One region of the Photobacterium sp. S4TG1 genome, then DNA from elsewhere that is predicted to be linked to it. Evidence: predicted binding sites of a transcription regulator. Region 1 holds the regulator's gene; the other holds the start of a gene.
What was found. Region 1 encodes PurR, which represses purine synthesis genes. Its sites were predicted from a motif close to TNANGNAAACGTTTNCNTNA; they were not measured.
Positions count from the first base shown of each region.

Region 1 (17,866 bases):
TTTTACGCCCATAGTATCAACCGTGACGGTATTATCTTCGTGAATCTCTACAACTTGCGATGGAATCGATAAACACATAATTACGCTTCCTGTGGACGTTGATTAGCAGTTAACCACTTAACTAAAGGCGCAAAAGTTGTTTCATCTTTGGTTGATAGCGTAATCACTTCGACATCAGGATTCAGTTTCTTCAGTTGTGCTTTTGCTTCATCAACACTGAAATCAAAATACGGTAATAGATCGCATTTAGTGATCAAAACCACATCCGCACGACGGAACATCACTGGGTATTTTTCAATCTTGTCGTCACCTTCTGGAACAGAAACTAAAACAATATTTTTATGCGTACCCACATCGTAACTTGCAGGACAAACTAAGTTACCCACGTTCTCAACAAAGCAAATATCAAGATTTTTAAGATCAACATGGTGTAATGCGCCATGCACCATGAAGGCATCAAGATGGCATGCAGAACCAGTTTGAATTTGGTATGCGTCAATACCGTGTGCTTTTAAGCGATCAGCATCACGCGAAGTCTCTAGATCACCTTCAATAACTGCGTATTTTAAATCGGTGTACTTATGTAAATGCTCCAGTAATGTGGTTTTACCGCTACCAGGACTACTCATCAAATTAAATGCCGTCACATTTTGTGCTTCAAAATGGGCACGATTATGCGTAGCCTCAACATCATTCTTATCTAGAATTTTATGGATAACGGATAATGTCTTTTTATCATTTAATTGTGGGTTTGCTTGTAGTTGGTGATGATGGTGATCACCTCTCGGTAATGAACAACCGCAATCTTGGCACATATGAACTCCAGCATAGAGGGGATTTCAGCTATCGTTTTAATCAAAAAATGGCTAAACGGTAGGAAAATTAAACAGGATTCAGTTCAGATTATTGAACACTCAAATTCTGAGAATTATGAGAATCGATTATCTATGCTTTAAGCGGATAAATCAATTTGTGTGATAATTTATTTAGCGGATCATTAGATTGATTATATATATATATCGTCCTTACTGATGAACTGCTAAAGTATGCGTTTACAATTCAGTTTAGCTTCAGACTTAATGACAATGATATGACATAACCCTAAATTTTGACGCGTATGTTATGTCATAAGCACTTCAAGATTAATCACGATGAGACTTGCTTTCTAATGCTCTCTCACGCCTTCTTGAATAAGAATGTTATTCATCGAACAAAAGAGAAACCATAATGCAAACAAAAACATCTAACTTAAAAACCAAGCTTCTAAAATTAGCTGCACCCGTTGCGTTAGCTTGTGCATTTGCAGCTGCACCAACAGTAGCGATGGCTCAAGATGCTCCGAATGCCTCTGTGGTAGCATCTCAAAAAATCACAGCAGAGCAACAACACGTTGCCGCTGAAATTGGTAAAATCCAGCAAGAACTTGCCGCTATTCGTGTGAAGACATTAAAAGCAAACCCGCAACTGATCACTGAGATGAAAGCTTACGAAACAGCATTTAACAATAAAGTTAAAGCAATGGGCTACCAACCAGAAAAACTAATCAAGCGTGCTCAAGAAATCCAAGTTGAAGCAACGAAGAAAGACATTTCAAATGACAAGCGCACTGAGTTGATTAAAGAATTCACAACTATTCGTACTACGCTTGAGAAGCAACAACGTTCAATCTTGAATGATCCTGCAATCAGCAAGCAAGACAAACAAGTACAAGATGACGTTATTGATGCAATGAAAAAGCAAGATTCAAAAACAACTGATCTACTAAAACAATTAGATCAACTTGTTATGCAATTTAAAAAATAATTGCGCAAAATAACTGAATAAGCTTTTATTCAAAAAAAAGGATAATCAAACGATTATCCTTTTTTTATATCTAATTTTTTATATCAAATTACGGTAAATATACGTTACAACTTAACCGCTTGGTTTTGACTTAACAATTTCATACCATTAATGATTTTTGCAAACCACACCACTACCGCAACGATAGCAATAGCACCACCGATAAACGGTAATACGTTCAATGCCTTATCTAAAATCTCACTATGAATCCAGTATTCAGCACCTGCAATCATGCCCGTTGTTGTTGCTGCCGACACACCCAACACCACAAAAAAAGTAAGAAACAAAAAGAAGCTACGAATAATGGTGTAATAGTGGCTATAGGCAACTTCATCTGCGCCTTTATCAAGTTTATAACCAGCATAAATAATGGCGATAATTCCTGATAATAATAAAGTAAACGGGGTTAGAAAGCTGGCAATATACGCAAACCAGATACCCTTTTTATGTTCTTCCGTCATCATATGATCCGAATAAATAAGCAATGTATGCGTTAATTATCACTGATATTTACTTGAGTTCAAGTTTCGCTCTAAATTACGATGATCGGGATCAACTTCTCGATCATTGCTGTCGCTAGGGTCTGCTATAACGCCCTAAACGAACCATGCCTGCGATAAATCAGCAGGCATGGATTTGTTTTGTTACTGCGCACAAATGCTATTTATAATTTATCCGTTGGCGTTTCAATTTCAGAACCATCTTTAATCCGACGGTGGCCTTGTTCTAAATGAACAAAATCCACTAAATCATCACCACTAACTTGAAACGCTTTACCAAACCCTTTTACAAATAGCCCTTGTGTTGGTGCTAAGCGGAATAAGACAAAATCTTCTAAGCCACTTAAGCCGTCAACAATCTCACCAAAACGATCACGTAATTTAGCCACAGCAGAGGTCCAGCGATCGGTGTTACGTTCAACCACACTGACATTCGCTTCAAACGTTAGTCGCTTGCGGGCATACAATGTTTTGGCCGTGGTTTCATCTTCAATCATCATGAGAGAAACTTGAGGATTTTCCAGTAAATTACGCGCATGCTTGGCAATCTGACTAATTAAGACGTAATACCCATCATCAAGTAACGCAAAAGGTGCATAACTCACATTGGGTTTACCATTAATATCAACCGTCGCCAGTTGCAGTGTTAAACACGCTTCACGAAATTCTTTAATCTCTGGTCCTAAGCGGTTTTGCAGTCGTTCTTGTTTTACTTCACCCATTTTATTTCCCTTCTTCCTTTTTAATGCAGACTGACTAACATTCTATTTTTATGTAGTTATTATATTTTTAACTCATGTTTTTAAAATAATGGTTCTTTTTACTAATGACCGCTTCTCATAAACCAAACATTTAATTTACGAGTAGTTTGAGCTGTTGAAATTTTTCAATTTGATCTGAGAATAAGTTGCGCTGTTTATCTCGCCCTAAATAGACTTTAAATACACATTCACCCTGCTCAGCAAAGAAGCCTATAAAATGGCTTTCTTGACCCATAAATGGCTTACTCACTAATGCAATATGCTCAACTAAATCTAATCGTAGATGGCCATGAAGTTCACCCTCTTTACCCATTAAATTATAGTAGCCTCGGGCTAATTTTCCTTTGGGAAACGGTGCTTTGACTTCAAAGATAGATCCCATTGAATGCACGATGGTAGTAACAGGGCCCCAACTCGGTAAAGCCTCAACAATGGTTTGTGCCATATTACCAGCCAGTGGGAAAACTAACTCCGATGGCAGTGATAACACCACTTCACCTTCTGTCACCTGAAGTTGTTCAGCAATAGCTCCGGCATGAAGCTTTTCATCCTGTTGCAGTATTTGAGCAACTTTCGTTTTTAATTCATCATGAGAATAGCGAGTAAACACAGTTATCATCCTTTTAATTACAATTAGCCAATGTATTTAATTTACACACGGTTGTGGTTGAGCTTTTACAGCTGCGGTAGTTATTACTTGAATCAATGCTTGCGCCAGCGTTACCGCCCAAAATTGCCCTGCTAACGTCAGATTTAAATAACGGTGATGCCCTAGTTGTTCTATTTCGACAAAACCATGTTGCTGCCATTGTTGAAATAATGGCATGTAATAATCAAACAATGGCCAACCCGCTTGTTTATCTAATTCTTTCGCAATTATCACTCCGCGATCAAACGCTGCTTTAATTGCCGTATTAACCGCGGCATGAGGTGATGATTTAACCATCATCGCGAGTGGAATCCGCTGATGACTAACATCATCCATATAGCGTTCAAGTTTGCGATGTTGCATATACCCATAACCACCAACATTCCCACCAGCCCCCGCCCCTAGCGGTAAAACTTCTGCGGTGGTTTTAGCAAGGCTGTTATAACAACTGCGTTCGCGGTTATCGCGTGCCCAATGATTAACACTTAAACGGCGTAGATGATGTTTAGCCATATAATCTACCCCCATCTCAAACATTGACGCTTTAGTCATAGTATCGGCAGGCTCTGGTAAACGGCCTTGTTCGACCATTTTTCCCATTGGCGTATTACCCATTTCAATCAACTGATATAAATCAACACCGTGGGCACCAGAATCAAGGAAATCATTCAAATCATGTTGCCACACATCAAGATTCTGATAAGGCAGCCCATAAAGTAAATCAATCACAATTGGCGCTTGATCGGTTGCCGCTAACTCACTGACGCGTTTCAACACTACGTCACGATCATCTAGACGTTTTGCTTTACGACGCACTTGCGTATCAAAACTTTGTACGCCAAAAGAAAAACGGTTAAACCCGCCTTCAAGTGCCGACTCAAACATCTCATCACTGAAACGATTAATACGCCCTTCTAGGGTTAACTCACAATCGGTGGCTAACGGAAAGTGATGGCGAATCATAGTACCGAGTTGCTTAATTTGTGCCGCAGTTAAATCTGTCGGAGTACCACCACCAATATAAACCGCTTGAAAAGGTGCCGCCTGCGTCCATGGCTGAGCGGCTTTATATTTAAGCTCAACCATTAATGCTGCAAAATAATCATCAATCAAACGTTGGCTCGACGCATATTCAAAAAAGCTGCAATAGGTACAACGTACACGACAAAATGGAATATGAACGTATAAACAACGCTTATTAAAAGGCGAGTCTGTCTGCTGCAAAATCTGTTGTGCTAACGGCTGTATTTGATCTGGCGTAATAGGGTTATGACTACCACCACCAGCATGTGCCGATAATTTACGTCGAAAACCAAATCGCAACGGATCTGGCGTATTTTCTCCAAGAATTTCAGCACCAAAACTAGATATATCCAAACTAGCGGGTGTCTTTATAGGCAATATGGATTGTTCGGCATTTATCATATTAATGGCTATGTTCACTAGCCCCTCTTCAGTAACTTGTAACGTGTGATTTCGATAAGGTTGGCGACAAATCGACACACATCACATCATTTATGATTATTTGCTATCACTTTTTAAGCTGTTTATTGCAAGCGTTCAGAGCAGAAACGGTGCATTGCCATTCCCATCAATGATTCTTAATCTCATTTGAAAGCATGATATTTTGCATTGAATAATATTGCAAATGATAATTGATATTATTCGCATTTCATGGATAATAGCTAAAAATAAAGTAGCAATATTAATCATAATGTTACTAACTATATGAAAAAGCTTACAAAACGGATAACGCACACCGGAGGTGATATTTTGCATCAATATTCAATCACTATCGACGACATTCTTTTTAGTGTTATTTTTAGGTAATAATAGTGAATACAAAACGTTACGTTGCCGCAGGGGCGGTTTCATTATTGGTTCACAGTATGTTTCTTGCAGCTATGCCAACCAAAGATCCCATCACATTGACGATGGGAAGCGATACTCCGCACGTTAGTTTAACCTTCGTTGCAGTTCCACCTGCTGTGGCGAAAACACCACCAACGGTAACGCCAGTATCCACCCCAACAGAATCAGTACCAACAAAGTCAGCGCCAGTAAAGCCCCCAGTTATATCGACTATGAAGCGCTTAGCAAAGACCACAACAGTGGATAAAACGGCACCTAAAAAAGCATCGACGCCTAAAAAAACACTAACACCAAAGAAAAAGATAGCGCCACCGATCAAAAAAAACGTCACTTCAGTAAAGAAAAAAACACTCACACACACAAAAAACATAAAACAAATATCACCAGCCGTTGCACCCACAGCGACGACAGATAACAAGGCTGCATTAAAACCGGTAAAAGCATCGTCAAATCAATCAAACAAAACAGCAACAACCGCTATCAATAATGCGGGCGCGCAAACATTACAATTGGTGTCAAAGCCGACCTTTGTTACGCGACCAGGGGCTGTAAATTACCCCAAATTAGCCAAACGTCGTGGAATTGAAGGCCAAGTACTGATTGAAGTCTGGATTGGCTTAAAAGGACAACAACTCAAGCAAAAACTAATCAAATCATCCGGTGCTCATATCTTAGATAACGCAGCAATTACAGCGATTAAGAAATGGCATTTTTCTTCTCATATTGTGAACGGTAAGGCGATTGCCCACCGAGTACAGATCCCTGTACGTTTTAAACTGGACTAAACCATGACTGTTATTGACAACCTCACCCAACAATTTGGCCTTATGACATGGCCGCTGCTTACATGCTCAGCACTAACGATCATGATTCTCGTCGAGCGTTTTATACAAGTACTACTCTGCACGGGCGTTGGAAAAACCAAAATCACCGCCCTTTTAGATAAACAAAATCGACATGATGACCGTGCACTAGATCAGTTAGCAGACCAACTTAAGCATCAACGACCATTACTTTGTAAAGGCATTGCAATGCTTATTTCTCATCGTCATTTCACTAAACCATTACGTGAAGATGCCGCGGGTATTTGGTTACTTCAACAGCGCCAGCAATTACGTTCAGGGCTACGATTACTAAGTTTAATTGGTGTGATTAGTCCGTTATTAGGTCTACTTGGTACTGTTTTGGGCTTAATTGAAATGTTTAAAGGCATTGCACTATCAACGGGCTCGGTTACACCAAGTGATCTTGCTGATGGTTTAGGTTTAGCGATGCGTACAACAGCGGCAGGCTTAATTATTGCCCTGCCCGCGATTACAGGTTCACAGCTATTAGGTTTATGGGCAGATAGCATTATGGCGAAACTGGAGCACAGCTTAAATCGTTGTAATTTATGGTTAGAAGGCATGAACATTGATGTCAATAATAGCCCAGTAAAGCCGTGTGATACTTGTGAAGAAAACCCGGCTTACACTGGCAAATCAGCATGATTAGTATCAATAATAGTCAGCAAAATGCAGACGAACTCAATCCTGATTTAACGCCTTTATTGGATATTATCTTTATTGTTATGGTGTTTTTATTACTTACCGCAACAGTAAAAATTAAATCATTAGATGTGGAATTACCGCAGACCTCGACCCAAATATTACAAACAACCAAGGCCGATCCGATCACGATAAATCTGGTTGCGACTGAACCTTATTGGGCATTAGACGGTCAATCGGTCGACAACTGGGACAACTTTTCACAGCAATTATTAACCGCTGTAAAAGCACATTCAGATAAGCCTGTCGTTATTGGTGCTGATAAAAAAGCATCCGTAGAACAAATGCTCAAGTTATTAGCTTTTCTACAAAAAAATGACATTAAAGCCACGCAACTATTAATGGAAGATCAACAATAATGGACAGCTACCGTTCTTTTATCGCCTCACCTTGGCGTCATGTTTCTCAAAAAATACTGTTATCAGCAACACTATTTATCACCGCTTCAAGTATATTTAGTCCTCTCGCCCATGCGCAAACGGAAGCAAGTTCTGCTCGAATTATTAGTGCTGGTGCGGCTATTACTGAAATCATCAATGCGTTAGGGGCTGAAAAGCAATTGATTGCCGTTGATGTTACCAGTAAAACCCTTGTAGCGAATAACCTGCCAAAAGTCGGTTATCACCGTCAACTGTCAGCAGAAAGTCTGATTGCTTTAGCCCCCACTCGTATTATTGGTTCTGATGAAATGGGACCACCCAAAACATTAACCCTTTTAAAACAATCGGGAATTGAAGTTGATATTGTTAACGGTGGTGAAACTGTGTCTGATTTACTGCATAGAATCGATCAAGTTGCGGCCTTAACCCAACATTCACAACAAGCGCAACAACTTAAACAAACTATCGCAGCGACGGTAAAAAACATCGAAAAAAACAATACTCATCAGACTCAATCGAAAAAAGTATTGTTCTTAATGATTCATGATGGGCGACCAATTAGCGTTGCCGGCAAAAATACCACAGCAGACAGTATTATTACTTTAGCGGGGGCGATAAACCCAGCGGCAGCCGTTGTTGCAAACTATAAGCCAGTTTCAACCGAAGCTATTTTGCAAATGCAACCCGACATTATTTTACTTAGCAGTCGCACCACAGCCTCAATTAAAAATATGGCACAACTCATCAAAAAAATGCCGGTATTAGAAGCCACTCCTGCGGCAAAAAATAATGCCATTGCCGTGATTGATGGTACGGCATTAATTGGTGGCTTAGGCATTCATAGTATTAATGAAGCCATGCGTCTTAATCATGTTTTTTACCCACAATCGTAATCTGAGATAAATGTCACCATGAACGTTAGTCGTATTTCACCCCATGTCATTTATTCGATTAGTCTAGGTGCATTACTCTTTGCACTATTAAGCTCTATCGCTATTGGACCGATGGATATCAGTTATAAAGACAGTTTTTTATCTTTATTACCAGGTAAGCATCAACTCGCCACCCATGTTGATTTAGTGATCCATCAAATACGCTTACCACGAACATTATTGTGTATTGCGATTGGTGCCATACTTGCGATCTGCGGAGCGGTGCTACAAGGGTTGTTTCGTAATCCTCTTGCCGATCCGGGCATTATTGGTATTTCAGGAGGTGCTGGCCTAGGTGCTGCGTTTGCGATCATTTTATTTGCCCCATTAATGGCGCAATACCCTTTATTAATGAATATTGGTGCTGTGCCCTTCTTCGCTTTTTTGGGTGGCGCGCTGAGCACATATTTGGTGTATCACCTCGGCACTGATAAAAACGGCACATCCGTGGTTGTAATGCTACTTGCAGGTGTCGCAATTGGTGCTATTTCTGGTGCTGGTTTGGGGTTACTTAACTATATTGCCGATGATCAAGCGCTACGGGATTTTTCATTATGGTCAATGGGATCACTTGCAGGTGCGACTTGGTCAGGTATCGGCCTTGCCTTTGTGAGTCTCATTGTTATCTATTATTATTGTTATCGCCAAGCTAATGCATTGAACGCCTTTTTATTAGGAGAAGCTGAAGCTCGTCATATGGGGGTTAATGTTCAACATCTAAAGCGCAGTTTGATTATTGTTTGTGCCGCAGGTGTCGGTATTACCGTTGCTATTACAGGTCCTATTGGCTTTATCGGTTTAGTAATCCCCCATTTAGGGCGCATGATTTCAGGCCCTAATCATAAAACGTTATTGCCAATCTCAGCTATTCTAGGTGCTTTAATTTTACTTGTCGCAGATATGATCGCGCGTAGTGCTTTTGCACCACAAGAACTCCCCGTGGGTATTATTACCGCTATTTTAGGCGCTCCATTCTTCATCTATTTATTAAATAAACAAAAAGGCAGAATCGCATGACGGTAACCTCTGCATACCCAACTGTCATTTCGGCACGTGATTTGCAATTAACATTAGCAGGAAAAGTATTATTAGATGACTTTAATATTGATATAAAGGCAGGTGAGATCACGGCGCTACTTGGGCCTAATGGCGCAGGTAAAAGCACATTACTTAAAATACTCTGCGGTGAAATGACACCTGAAAGTGGTCAGGTTACATTTTTTAATCGCAATATTGAAGATTGGCAACGATCTGAATTGGCGTGTCATTTAGGTATTTTACCGCAACACAGTTCGCTGTCTTTCGCCTTTACCTGTAAAGAAGTAGTTGAACTTGGCACAATGCCTCTTTGTTTGTCACGCCAAGAAATTGATGATATCACCCTTACAACCATGCGTAATACTGATGTTCTTCATCTTGCGCCACGCTTATATCCCACTTTATCAGGAGGAGAAAAGCAACGGATCCATTTTGCACGCGTGCTAACACAACTCAGTCAAGCTGATGATAAATGTATATTAATGTTAGATGAGCCAACATCTGCCTTAGATCTCGCCCACCAGCATAAAACGCTACAAATGGCACAAACCATGGCAGCAAAAGGTGCCGCGGTTATCATCGTATTACATGATCTCAACTTAGCTGCGCAATATGCCCAACGTATGGTCATCATTCAACAAGGTAAGATTCAAGCTGATGGATCACCATGGCAAGCATTACAACCTGCAATAATTAACAACGTTTACGGTTGGCAGGTTTCTGTTCATCCTCATCCTGTTCATGGTTATCCTTACCTACTATCCTAGTATTAATGTGCATCATTTTTTTAATTGGCTGTTGTAAATTTCAGTAAAATTGCTGAAATTTACGTTTTTTTGTTGATAGTTATCAAATAATTTACTCCCAGACAATTGAAAAGTTGCACTACGCGTAACACTCAGTAAAATGTGAACGCAAGCGATTACACTTGAAAAACATGCAATAATTATAAAGCCGCGAATAAATGCGGCTTTTAGTGTTAATACTATTTAAGTATGTAATAGACACATTATTGGTGCCAAATTGAATAATTAACGGGATACTTTACGCAAAAAGATGGAATTATATTCATCTCAGTAATTACTCAATTTGGTACCTCACGATTAGCTAGAAACATCTCTAGCACCCATTATTAGAAGAATAAATATGGCAACCATTAAAGATGTTGCACGTATGGCTGGTGTTTCAACGACAACAGTTTCACACGTGATCAATAAAACACGCTTTGTCGCAGAAGCAACACAGAAAAAAGTACTGGCAGCCGTTGAAGATCTCAATTACGCACCAAGTGCTGTTGCTCGCAGCCTAAAATGTAACACTACACGCACCATTGGTATGCTGGTAACTAAATCAACCAACCCTTTTTTTGCTGAAGTTGTACATGGCGTTGAAGAGTACTGCTACCGTGAAGGTTACACGCTGATTCTATGTAACACTGAAGGTAACCTTTCTAAGCAGCATGATTATTTACGCATGCTTGCCGAAAAGCGTGTGGACGGTTTATTAGTGATGTGTTCTGATCTTGATCAGAGATTACTGGATCTACTTGAGCGTCAAAAAGACCTACCAATGGTGGTAATGGATTGGGGCCCAGAAAGCCCGCATACCGATAAAATTCAGGATAATGCTGAACAAGGTGGCTACATTGCGACTAAATATTTTATCGAACATGGCCATACTCGTATTGGTTGCTTGTCTGGCCACAACGATAAATCAACATGTCGTGAACGCCTAAAAGGCTTTAATAAAGCAATGGCAGAAGCAAACTTAGCGGTTAACGAAAACTGGATTCTTGAAGGTGACTTTGAGTGTAATTCAGCCGTTGAGGCTGCTGAGAAGTATATTGCAATGACAGATCGCCCAACCGCCATTTTCTGTTTCAATGATATTATGGCAATGGCACTGATCAGTACTTTTGAACAAGCAGGGTTACGCGTTCCCAATGATATTTCAATTATTGGCTACGATAATATTGATCTTGCCCCTTACTTCGCACCGCCACTAACGACTATTCACCAACCAAAGCGTCGTTTAGGTAAAACAGCCATTAAAATTTTAATGGAGCGTATGAAGAATAAAGATCATGAACCTCAAATCTTTGAAATGACACCTGCTATTGTTGAGCGAAAGTCAGTAAAAGATTTACGCTAACATTACTTCCCCGCTTTTATGAGCCAATATTTTTATTGGCTTTTTTCTTTTATTGTTAATGATTTACGCTCAAAGCTTCTACAAAATATCGACAGACCTCAAAAACATGAGCAACCTCACAGATTCATCAGCTTTCGTTAATATTAAAACTTACCTTTTTAAAAGATCGAATATAATACTCCCTGTAGATACATATAATAGTAAGCAAAAGACTTACAAATTATAAATAATACTTTTATATTGATAATATTATTTATAAAGTAATACATGGACGATTTAGAGTAGAAAAATTCTTTCGTAAATAACTTTAGAAATAAAAGTCAATTTACGGCTACTTTAATGTTAGGTGACACTCATTTATTCACCGAGTAGAAGTATGGACAAACCAATATTAAAAGATTCATTAAAATTATTAGACCATTTAGGTAATGTTAAATCGCGTTCTATGTTTGGTGGCTTTGGTATTTTCGCAGGCGAAGCAATGTTCGCACTTGTGGTTAATAATAAACTTCACCTTAGAGCAAACGCTCAAACAGAAGAGGAATTTAAACAAGCAGGATTAGAACCGTACATTTATAAGAAACGTGGGTTTCCTGTAATAACTAAACATTACGCTATTCTTGATGAGTGGTGGGAACAACCTGAAAAAATAATAGAGCAAGCTAAATATTCTCTTGAAGCAGCACTTGCCGATAAAAAAGCAAAAGAATGTTGCGCGCCAGCTAGGATAAAAGATTTACCTAACTTACGCCTCTCAAATGAAAGAATGCTCAAAAAAGCAGGTATTCAAACTATTGATCAACTTTACGATATTGGTGCACTCAACGCCTACAAGGCATTACAAAAAACACAAGAGGCATCTTTAAGTTTAGAATTATTATGGGCACTAGAAGGTGCAATACATGGCCAACATTGGTCTGTAATACCAGAAAGTAGACGTAACGAACTACTCGCAAAACTATAATAAATATATTCGTCAACTGGCTAAGTGACGCTTAAGAATAAAGAGGCTCAGTGCCTCTTTTATTTATTTCTGCCCCCTATTTATCAATACCCAATGATATTTCTCTATAAGGCATGTACGAAGTCAACATTAAACAAATAAAACATGATTTTTTATTTATTTAAATGTCAATTCTGCATTACTTACTTAAAACGTATATTTAACGTCTGACAACGATTATTTATCATTCGTCAACGCTTCAATATCATTACTTCGTACTCGCCCTCATTACTCACCATCTATTAGCTGTTGATTGTTGTTATTTCAAGCAATTTCTCTAATAAACACATTTTTTTCCATTAAATGAAATACAATGTTAGTTCTCTCGGTCTTGCTACTTAGAGTCAATGTGATTTTCATTTGATAAGGACATATCTTGCGTATATTAACCAAAGAAACATTCTCATTATGGGTAAAACCTTTACTATGGTTACAACAGCGCCATTTTGGCAAAGTACTTAACCCTGCTAAGTTATGGGGACGCAAACCTATGCTTTTTTGGTTAGTGGCTTTATTCTTTGGTTATCTTGATCGCAAAAAATCCCCCATTGATGCAGTGATACGCTCATTGGTTTGTGTACGCGTATCTCAACTCAATAACTGTGCTTTTTGTGTCGATGCTAATGGTATGAAATTGGCGGAACGTTGCCATTCATTAGAAAAAATTAAAGCCCTTGCAAACTGGCAGTCTTCTGAGCATTTTTCAGAACAAGAACAAGCAGTATTAACTTATACCGAAGCGATGACGCTAAGTGATCAACATGTCAGTGACGATATGTTAGCTGCTCTTGCAACTTGGTATAGCAGCGATGACATCATTGAATTAACGGCACTAGTAAGCTTTCAAAATTTATCAGCTAAATTTAATACTGCGCTTGATGTTCCTGCACAAGGTTTTTGTTCATTACCTATTCAACCTCAGCCTCAACAAAGGAGCCACGATGAAAAATAATAAACTGTTATTAGTTACCGTTATATTAGCAATTATTGGGACTTGGTTTTATTTTGATCTTGGCCAATACCTAACCCTTGAAGCTGCTAAACGTGAACAGTTAACCCTGCAAAACTATATTATTGAAAACCCAATTTCGGCGTATATTGGCTTCTTTAGTTTGTACGTATTAGTTACTGCCCTTTCTATTCCCGGTGCGTCCATATTAACGTTATTAGGTGCCGCATTGTTTGGCTTCTGGGTTAGCCTAATTATGGTATCTTTTGCCAGCACAATAGGTGCAACCTTAGCATTTCTATCAAGTCGCTTTATATTACGTGATTGGGTACAAGCAAAATTTGGTAATCGCTTAGCGACATTAAATAATGGTATAGAAAAAGAAGGTGGATTTTACCTACTGAGTTTACGTTTAATTCCAGTATTTCCTTTTTTCCTTATTAATCTGTTAATGGGATTAACTATAATTAAAACCCGTACTTTTTTCTGGGTAAGCCAATTAGGTATGTTAGCGGGTACCGCTGTCTATATTAATGCTGGTACTCAACTTGGAAAAATAGAATCACTTAGCGGCATTATTTCAGCCCCAGTCTTATTATCGTTAGTCCTACTCGGTATTTTCCCATTACTAGCAAAATGGATAATGAAAACCATGGCAGTTAAAAAACAATATAAACAATGGCAAAAGCCAACTCACTTTGATCAAAATCTCGTGGTTATTGGTGCTGGTGCTGGTGGTTTAGTCAGTGCTTATATTGCGGCAGCCGTAAAAGCTGAAGTTACGCTTATTGAACGCCACAAAATGGGTGGAGACTGTTTAAATACTGGCTGTGTCCCCTCAAAAGCACTGATTCGTGCAGCGCATACCGCAGCTGATATAAATAAAGCTTCACAACTTGGTATTGACGCTCAAATTAATAATATTGATTTTTCCCAAGTGATGGCACGTATTCAAAATGTAATAAGTAAAGTTGAGCCTCATGACTCTATCGAACGTTACAGTAAACTTGGCGTAAACTGCGTGACGGGAGATGCAACCATCTTGTCACCATGGAAAGTTGAAGTTAATGGCACTCAAATAACAACGCGTAATATTGTTATTGCCACAGGTGCACGCCCATTAGTGCCCGCTATTCCGGGTTTAGAAACGGTCAATTACTTAACGTCTGATACTGTATGGCAATTAAAAGCGCTTCCAAAACGATTACTGATCCTTGGTGGTGGCCCTATCGGCTGTGAATTAGCACAAAGTTTTTGTCGCTTAGGAGCAGAAGTCACGATTGTTGAAAGATCACCTCAACTATTAAATCGTGAAGATAGCGATGCAGCACAGTTAGTTGAACAAGCACTCACACATGATGGCGTAAAGATTTTATTGAAACATAATGCTATCCAGTTTGAATCAATACTTGATGATAATGGTCAACGAATTCAACGTGCCATCGTTGAACAAAATAACCAACAAGTTAGCATCGAGTTTGATGCAGTAATGGTCGCTTTAGGCCGTGTTGCAAATGTACAAGGATTTGGTTTAGAACAACTAGGCATTACCACAACAGAGCGCGGTACTGTGGCTGTAAATCAATACCTACAAACCCACTACCCTAATATTTATGCTGTGGGTGATGTGGCAGGTCCTTATCAATTAACACACGTAGCAGCGCATCAAGCATGGTATGCCGCGGTTAATAGCTTATTTGGTGCGGTTAAAAAATTTAAAGTCGATTATTCAGTTATTCCTGCTGTAACTTACACTGCGCCTGAATTAGCCAGAGTGGGTATTAATGAAAAAGAAGCGCAAGCACAAGGGATTGATTATGAAGTCACACACTATGGATTGGATGATTTAGATCGTGCTATTGCTGATGGTTATGATGAAGGTTTTATTAAAATCTTAACGCCAAAAGGTAGCGATAAGATTCTTGGTGCCACCATTGTTGGTCACCATGGCGGTGATTTGTTAGCTGAATTTACGCTCGCAATGCGTCATAACTTAGGGCTAAATAAGATCTTAGGCACAATTCATCCTTACCCAACCATGAGTGAAGGCGCAAAATACACCGCTGGCGTATGGAAACAAGCTCATGCTCCTCAAAAACTGCTTGCTTGGGTTAAAAAATATCACCACTGGATGCGTAATTAATCATTACGCCAATAAGGATATCGACTGTGATGACAGCATTTTCTACTTTCAAAAAGCTAACGTTAACCGCAGCATTAGTTATCAGTAGTGTAACGGCACACGCCAGTGAACAGCATAAAAACGTCAATATTATGCCAACATGGCAACAAACCCTTGCTCAAGCTAAGGGTGAAACTGTCTATTTTAATGCTTGGGGTGGTAGCCAAGAGATTAATGATTATCTGTTATGGGCTAACACACAGCTGCAGCAGCGTTACGGTGTCACTTTAAAGCAAGTTAAGGTGACGGATATTGCTGAAACCACACAACGTTTATTGGCAGAGAAAACCGCAAATAAAAATAATGGTGGTAGTGTTGATATGGTATGGATCAATGGTGAGAACTTTCGTTCAATGAAGCAAAATGGCTTACTATATGGTCCTTTCACTCACCAACTTCCAAACTGGAAATATGTTGATAAGTCATTGCCAATTGACAAAGACTTTTCAGAGCCGACTCAAGGACTAGAAGCCCCTTGGGGTGTTGGTCAGCTGGTGTTTATTTATGATCCTGAAACGCTAACCAACCCACCAAAAAGCTTTAAGGCATTATTGGCTTTAGCGCAACAACACCCAGGGAAAATTAGCTACCCTAAGCCGCCGGAGTTTCATGGAACAAGCTTTTTAAAAGCAGCACTACTTGAACTGACTACCGACAAAAAAGCCTTATATCAACCATTACAGCTACCTCAAGATCAGGCGTTATTTGATCGAGTTACAGCGCCACTATGGCATTATCTTGATCAGCTCCACAAAGTAGCATGGCATCAAGGAAAGCAATTTCCCGCAGGCACAGCGGAAACAATTCAGTTATTAGATGATCAGCAATTATTATTAGCGATCACCTTTAACCCAAATGCAGCAGCTACCGCTATTGCTAATGGCAATCTAACTGACAAAGCAAAAACATATGCTTTCAATGCGGGCGCATTAACTAATATTCACTTTCTGGCGATTCCATGGAATGCGAGTGCTAAAGCTGGTGCATTAGTAGCCATCAATTTTTTATTAAGCCCAGAAGCACAAGCACACAAAGCTGACACTGAAGTCTGGGGCGATCCGACGATTTTAAACGCACAGGCATTTAAACAACTGCCGTCATCATATAATAAACCAAGCTTTACTCCCTACCCTTCTATTGCAGAACCAAACCCAACATGGCTAGCGGCAATTGAACACCAATGGCAACAAAGGTATGGCAATTAACATAATATCCCATATACAGTAACTAACTCACTGTTATATTTATTATAAATTAAGCTAACTTGCATTATGATAGCAAGTTAGCTTTCCTTATTTGCTGTTTATTTGAGCCTTATGTTAGCCATTATATTTGTTGTCACATTATTGCTATTTGCAAGTCCATTGATTATTGGCTTTCTTGGTATGCTTGCACCTGCTTTTGCATGGCTACCAGCATTGAACATGCATCGACCATCACTATTAGGTTGGCAACAACTCTTTGCTTGGCCCGATCTAGGTAACTCAATTGCTTTAACCTTATTATCAGGACTAGGTAGCACGTTACTGGCGCTATGGTGGACTTATTTGCTACTACGTCGCTATTGGCTTAGCCCAAAGTGGCACAAAATTGAACGCTTATTAGCACCATTACTTGCTTTTCCTCATATTGCTTTTGTGCTGGGTTTTGGATTGATGTTTTCGTCAACCGGTTGGATAGCACGTGTTTGGCACCATACAGGCCTAGCAGATACGTTTTATCCTGTACTTATTCATGATCGCTTTGGTTTAGGGTTACTGTTTGCGTTAGCTATTAAAGAAACACCGTTCTTACTATTAATGAGCATCAATATTTTAAAGCAGCTCGATATAAAACGTCTTTATGAAGCATCAATAAGTCTAGGCTACAATCATCAACAAACATGGCATCGCGTTATTCTGCCATTGTGGCTGCCTAAATTACGCTTGGCTATTTTTGCGGTCGCAGGTTACGGACTTGCCGTGGTTGATGTGGCGTTAATTATTGGTCCAACCCATCCAAGCACTTTTTCAATGCTAATTTGGCAATGGTTCACTGATGGCGACTTGACCCAACTTCCA
Region 1 is NZ_JAYXUH010000004.1:172,346-190,211, forward strand. Features, by position in the region: gene VXS03_RS07720 (HypC/HybG/HupF family hydrogenase formation chaperone) at 1-78, opposite strand, end outside; gene hypB (hydrogenase nickel incorporation protein HypB) at 81-815, opposite strand; gene VXS03_RS07730 (hypothetical protein) at 1,228-1,803, shown strand; gene VXS03_RS07735 (hypothetical protein) at 1,908-2,303, opposite strand; gene hutZ (heme utilization protein HutZ) at 2,507-3,064, opposite strand; gene hutX (heme utilization cystosolic carrier protein HutX) at 3,195-3,722, opposite strand; gene hutW (heme anaerobic degradation radical SAM methyltransferase ChuW/HutW) at 3,750-5,177, opposite strand; gene VXS03_RS07755 (energy transducer TonB) at 5,588-6,409, shown strand; gene VXS03_RS07760 (MotA/TolQ/ExbB proton channel family protein) at 6,413-7,114, shown strand; gene VXS03_RS07765 (ExbD/TolR family protein) at 7,111-7,530, shown strand; gene VXS03_RS07770 (heme/hemin ABC transporter substrate-binding protein) at 7,530-8,444, shown strand; gene VXS03_RS07775 (FecCD family ABC transporter permease) at 8,463-9,500, shown strand; gene VXS03_RS07780 (heme ABC transporter ATP-binding protein) at 9,497-10,288, shown strand; gene purR (HTH-type transcriptional repressor PurR) at 10,668-11,672, shown strand; gene VXS03_RS07790 (TfoX/Sxy family DNA transformation protein) at 12,049-12,636, shown strand; gene VXS03_RS07795 (carboxymuconolactone decarboxylase family protein) at 13,052-13,627, shown strand; gene VXS03_RS07800 (FAD-dependent oxidoreductase) at 13,617-15,767, shown strand; gene VXS03_RS07805 (ABC transporter substrate-binding protein) at 15,797-17,011, shown strand; gene VXS03_RS07810 (ABC transporter permease) at 17,123-17,866, shown strand, end outside.

Region 2 (4,424 bases), on a different contig from region 1:
GCATAAATAAGATGGCATTATTATTTATAAATCGTCTACGGACGATTTTTTTATATCTGTAATTGTCTATTTTTTATAATGTTAGTGGGATTTTTTATACAGGTGACTATTATTGAATAAGAATAAATCGACATTATCGAAATGTATAACATGGTAAATGTGGTCAATATTTATTCTTTTTTAAGTATGATCTTAATTTATTAAATATTAGATCTGTGGGTTTTTAAGCAGAAAGATTGGAGTTTTATACTGTTTAAAATCCATATGCAGAATATGTAACTTATGCTTTCGGGATGTGTATTGATAAATATTCTTTTGATAGCTGATCGCTGATCAGATTTAATAAACACAATGATCACCCATAAGGGTAATGATCATCTTGGTGATCTTAGTCTCACTGCCATCATGGGTAAAACGTGATAATGGTGAAATATTGTTAGGGGTATGCCTAAGATTTAGAGAATGGTATTTAAATTTAGTAGCATCTCACTCAATAATTTTGCATGCTAGAACAAATTCATTTAGGAGTGAAATAAAGTGATTAAAAATACTTGTCCGCAATGTGAGAGTGAATTGAGTTGGAAAGATCAGGGGTATTTTTGTGATTATTGCCAGCAAGGAGTGACTAAAACAGCATTTTGTCCTGATTGTTCGGAACAATTAGAGAAGTTACAAGCATGTGGTTCTGCTAGTTATTTTTGTCATTATTGCAATGAGTTAAAATCAAAGTCACGAGTAAAAATCGTATTTAGTAAAGCGGAAGGTTAATCTTTTAATGCCGTTATGCCGCAATAATAAAGAGCCATATTGCGGCATAGAAGTCTAATAGGTAGCGAGTATTAATTGCTATTAACTGTGGTATGGATCTTACCATCGGTAACGGTTGTGATCAGTTGATCCCCTACTTTTACTTGATCACAACGACGAATAAGCTCTCCTTTGTCATCTCGCGTAATTGAGTAACCGCGGCTAAGCGTTGCCAATGGGCTTACCGTATCTAATTTTTCTGCCGCTAAGACTAATTTATGGTTCGCATTTAATAATTGTCGATCCATCGCATCCAATAAACGTCGCTTGGTGTTAATGAGTGTTGCAGTGTGATGCTGAAGTTGCTGCTGTGGTGAATAAAGCGATAATTTATATTGGTTCTGAGTAATACGTTGTTGCTGTATTTGTATTTTTTTCAGCATTATCTGCTGAAGTCTACGACTGATCTCATCTAGATGCTGTTGTTGTTGGTTTAAGCGTAATTGTGGATGTTGGCGATCTAAACGATGCTTTAATTGATTAATATGTTGTTTTTTATCGGCAAAATAAAATTGAATAGCATGGCGCAATTGTTGCTGCTTTTGAGCGATTTTATCAGTTTGTGCGGTGCTATCTCGACTGATTAATTCTGCTGCAGCTGAGGGGGTAGGTGCACGCATATCTGCGACAAAATCGGCAATAGTGATATCGACTTCATGGCCGACTGCACTTACGATGGGTATCTGACTTGCTGCAATTGTCCGTGCAACAATTTCTTCGTTAAATGCCCATAAATCTTCTAATGAACCGCCACCACGACCAACGATTAAAATATCACATTCTTGGCGTGCATTTGCCCGTCCAATCGCTTGAGCTATTGATATCGCAGCCCCATCCCCTTGAACCATTGTGGGATAAATAACCACGGCTAAACTTGGATCGCGACGTTTTAATACGTGCAGAATATCGTGAAGAGCCGCGCCTGTTTTAGAAGTAATAATGCCGACACGTTGCGGTTGTTGTGGTAATGGTTTTTTTAATGATTGAGCAAATAAGCCTTCAGCGGCAAGGGTCATTTTAAGTTGTTCAAATTGCTGCTGTAAACGGCCATCACCTTCAGGTTGCATACTTTCAATAATCAATTGATAGTCACCGCGAGGCTCATAAATAGATAAGCGCGCTTTAACTAATACTTGATTACCATTGCTCGGTTTAAAGGTGACATGACGATTATTGCCTTTGAACATTGCGCATTTAACTTGGGCTCGAGAATCTTTGAGGGTGAAATACCAATGACCAGAAACGGGCATTGAAAAATTTGATAATTCACCGACGAGCCACACTATTCCCATTTCATTTTCAAGGATTAGACGGACTTGCGCATTGAGACTAGAAACGGTGTAGATACGATCGTTGGATTGGCTTTGAGAAGCGAATAGAGTCACGAAGGAAGCACCTGCTAACGAATGAATGGCGGCAGGCGGTCAGAAAACTATCAAATAGAACGAAAAACGCCTAGGCAGATCAATGGACAGATCTTGGCCGTATTTCGTCGACCGCATCACCGGATAGTTAACCGAAATATACTACACAGCAAATGTTTTTTGTCAATAAAAAAATAAAAAATAAAGCTAGCCAAACGATTGCTTCATACGTATAATCCGTTCGCAATATTTTAATCTTCTTTGTAAACCTTTAAATTGGTGTGAGATATTGCATGTTACGAATTAAAAAAGAAGCGTTGACGTTTGATGATGTATTATTAGTTCCTGCTCATTCTACAGTCCTACCTAACACTGCCGATCTGCGCACCCGTCTCACGAAAGAGATTGCTCTTAACATTCCTATGCTATCAGCATCTATGGACACAGTGACTGAAGGTCGCCTAGCTATTGCTCTTGCTCAGGAGGGTGGTATTGGTTTTATCCACAAGAATATGTCAATCGAACAACAAGCGGCTGAAGTTCGCATGGTGAAAAAGTTCGAAGCTGGCGTTGTTGCAGAGCCTGTTACCGTTAAACCAAATAACACTATTGCAGATGTTAAGCGTTTAACGGAAGAAAATGGTTTCGCAGGTTACCCTGTGGTTACAGATAACAACGAATTGATCGGTATTATTACTGGTCGTGATGTTCGTTTTGTTACCGACCTTTCAATTAAAGTTGAAGAAGTAATGACTTCAAAAGAGAAACTAGCCTCTGCTAAAGAAGGTGCATCTCGTGAAGAAGTTGAAGCTATCATGCAAAAGTACCGTGTTGAAAAAGTACTGCTTGTTGATGATAACTTCCGCCTAAAAGGCATGATTACAGCGAAAGACTTCCAAAAAGCAGAACGTAAACCTAATGCATGTAAAGATGCGCGCGGTAGCTTACGTGTAGGTGCTGCTGTTGGTGCTGGTGCGGGTAATGAAGAACGTGTTGCTGCATTAGTTGAAGCTGGCGTTGACGTATTACTTATCGATTCATCTCACGGTCATTCTGAAGGTGTTTTACAACGTATTCGTGAAACACGTGCAGCTTTTCCGAATTTGCCTATCGTTGGCGGTAACGTTGCAACTGCTGAAGGTGCTCGTGCACTGATTGAAGCTGGTGTAAGTGCGGTTAAAGTGGGTATCGGCCCTGGTTCAATCTGTACTACTCGTATCGTAACCGGTGTGGGTGTTCCACAAATTACAGCGATTTCAGAAGCGGCATCTGTTGCTGATCAATATGGTATTCCAGTTATTGCGGATGGCGGTATTCGTTATTCTGGTGATTTATGTAAAGCTATTGCGGCGGGTGCATCATGTGTAATGGTTGGTTCAATGTTTGCAGGTACTGAAGAAGCACCAGGTGAAGTTGAACTGTACCAAGGCCGTTCATACAAATCATACCGTGGTATGGGTTCTCTTGGCGCAATGTCAAAAGGCTCTTCTGACCGTTACTTCCAATCAGATAATGCAGCAGACAAACTTGTACCAGAAGGTATTGAAGGTCGTGTGGCTTACAAAGGTTTGATGAAGGAAATTGTGCATCAGCAAATGGGTGGTTTACGCTCAAGCATGGGCCTAACGGGTTCTGCGACAATTGAAGACTTACGCACTAAAGCTGAATTTGTACGTATTTCAGGTGCAGGTATGAAAGAGTCACACGTACATGACGTGACGATTACAAAAGAAGCACCTAACTACCGTATGGCTTAATTATTAAGCAGTCGGTATTCATTAAACGAAAACGATTGCCTAAGTTGCGAAGTTAGATAAAATCGGGGCTAAATATAGCCCCCAATACATTCAATTTTTGAGATAGCTCTATAATGACCACTACCGCAAATATTCATGACCAACGTATTCTTATTTTGGATTTTGGTTCGCAATACACTCAGTTAATTGCTCGTCGTATCCGTGAAATCGGCGTTTACTGTGAGCTTTGGAGCTGGGATGTTGATGAAGCTGATATTCGTGATTTCAATCCAAACGGTATTATTCTTTCTGGTGGTCCTGAAAGTGTAACTGAAGCGGGTTCTCCTCGTGCACCACAATATGTATTTGAAGCGGGTGTTCCTGTTTTTGGCGTATGTTACGGCATGCAGACCATGGCAGAACAACTGGGTGGTAAAGTTGCCGGTTCTGATGAGCGTGAATTTGGTTATGCGCAAGTTAAAATTGTTGAGCAGACTGCTTTCTTAAAAGATATTCA
Region 2 is NZ_JAYXUH010000001.1:671,511-675,934, reverse strand. Features, by position in the region: gene VXS03_RS03275 (alanyl-tRNA editing protein) at 1-6, shown strand, start outside; gene VXS03_RS03270 (zinc ribbon domain-containing protein) at 538-768, shown strand; gene xseA (exodeoxyribonuclease VII large subunit) at 840-2,192, opposite strand; gene guaB (IMP dehydrogenase) at 2,465-3,928, shown strand; gene guaA (glutamine-hydrolyzing GMP synthase) at 4,042-4,424, shown strand, end outside.
Region 2: guaB (IMP dehydrogenase) is a predicted target of PurR. The motif match lies at 2,379-2,398, and genes of this name have one in related genera.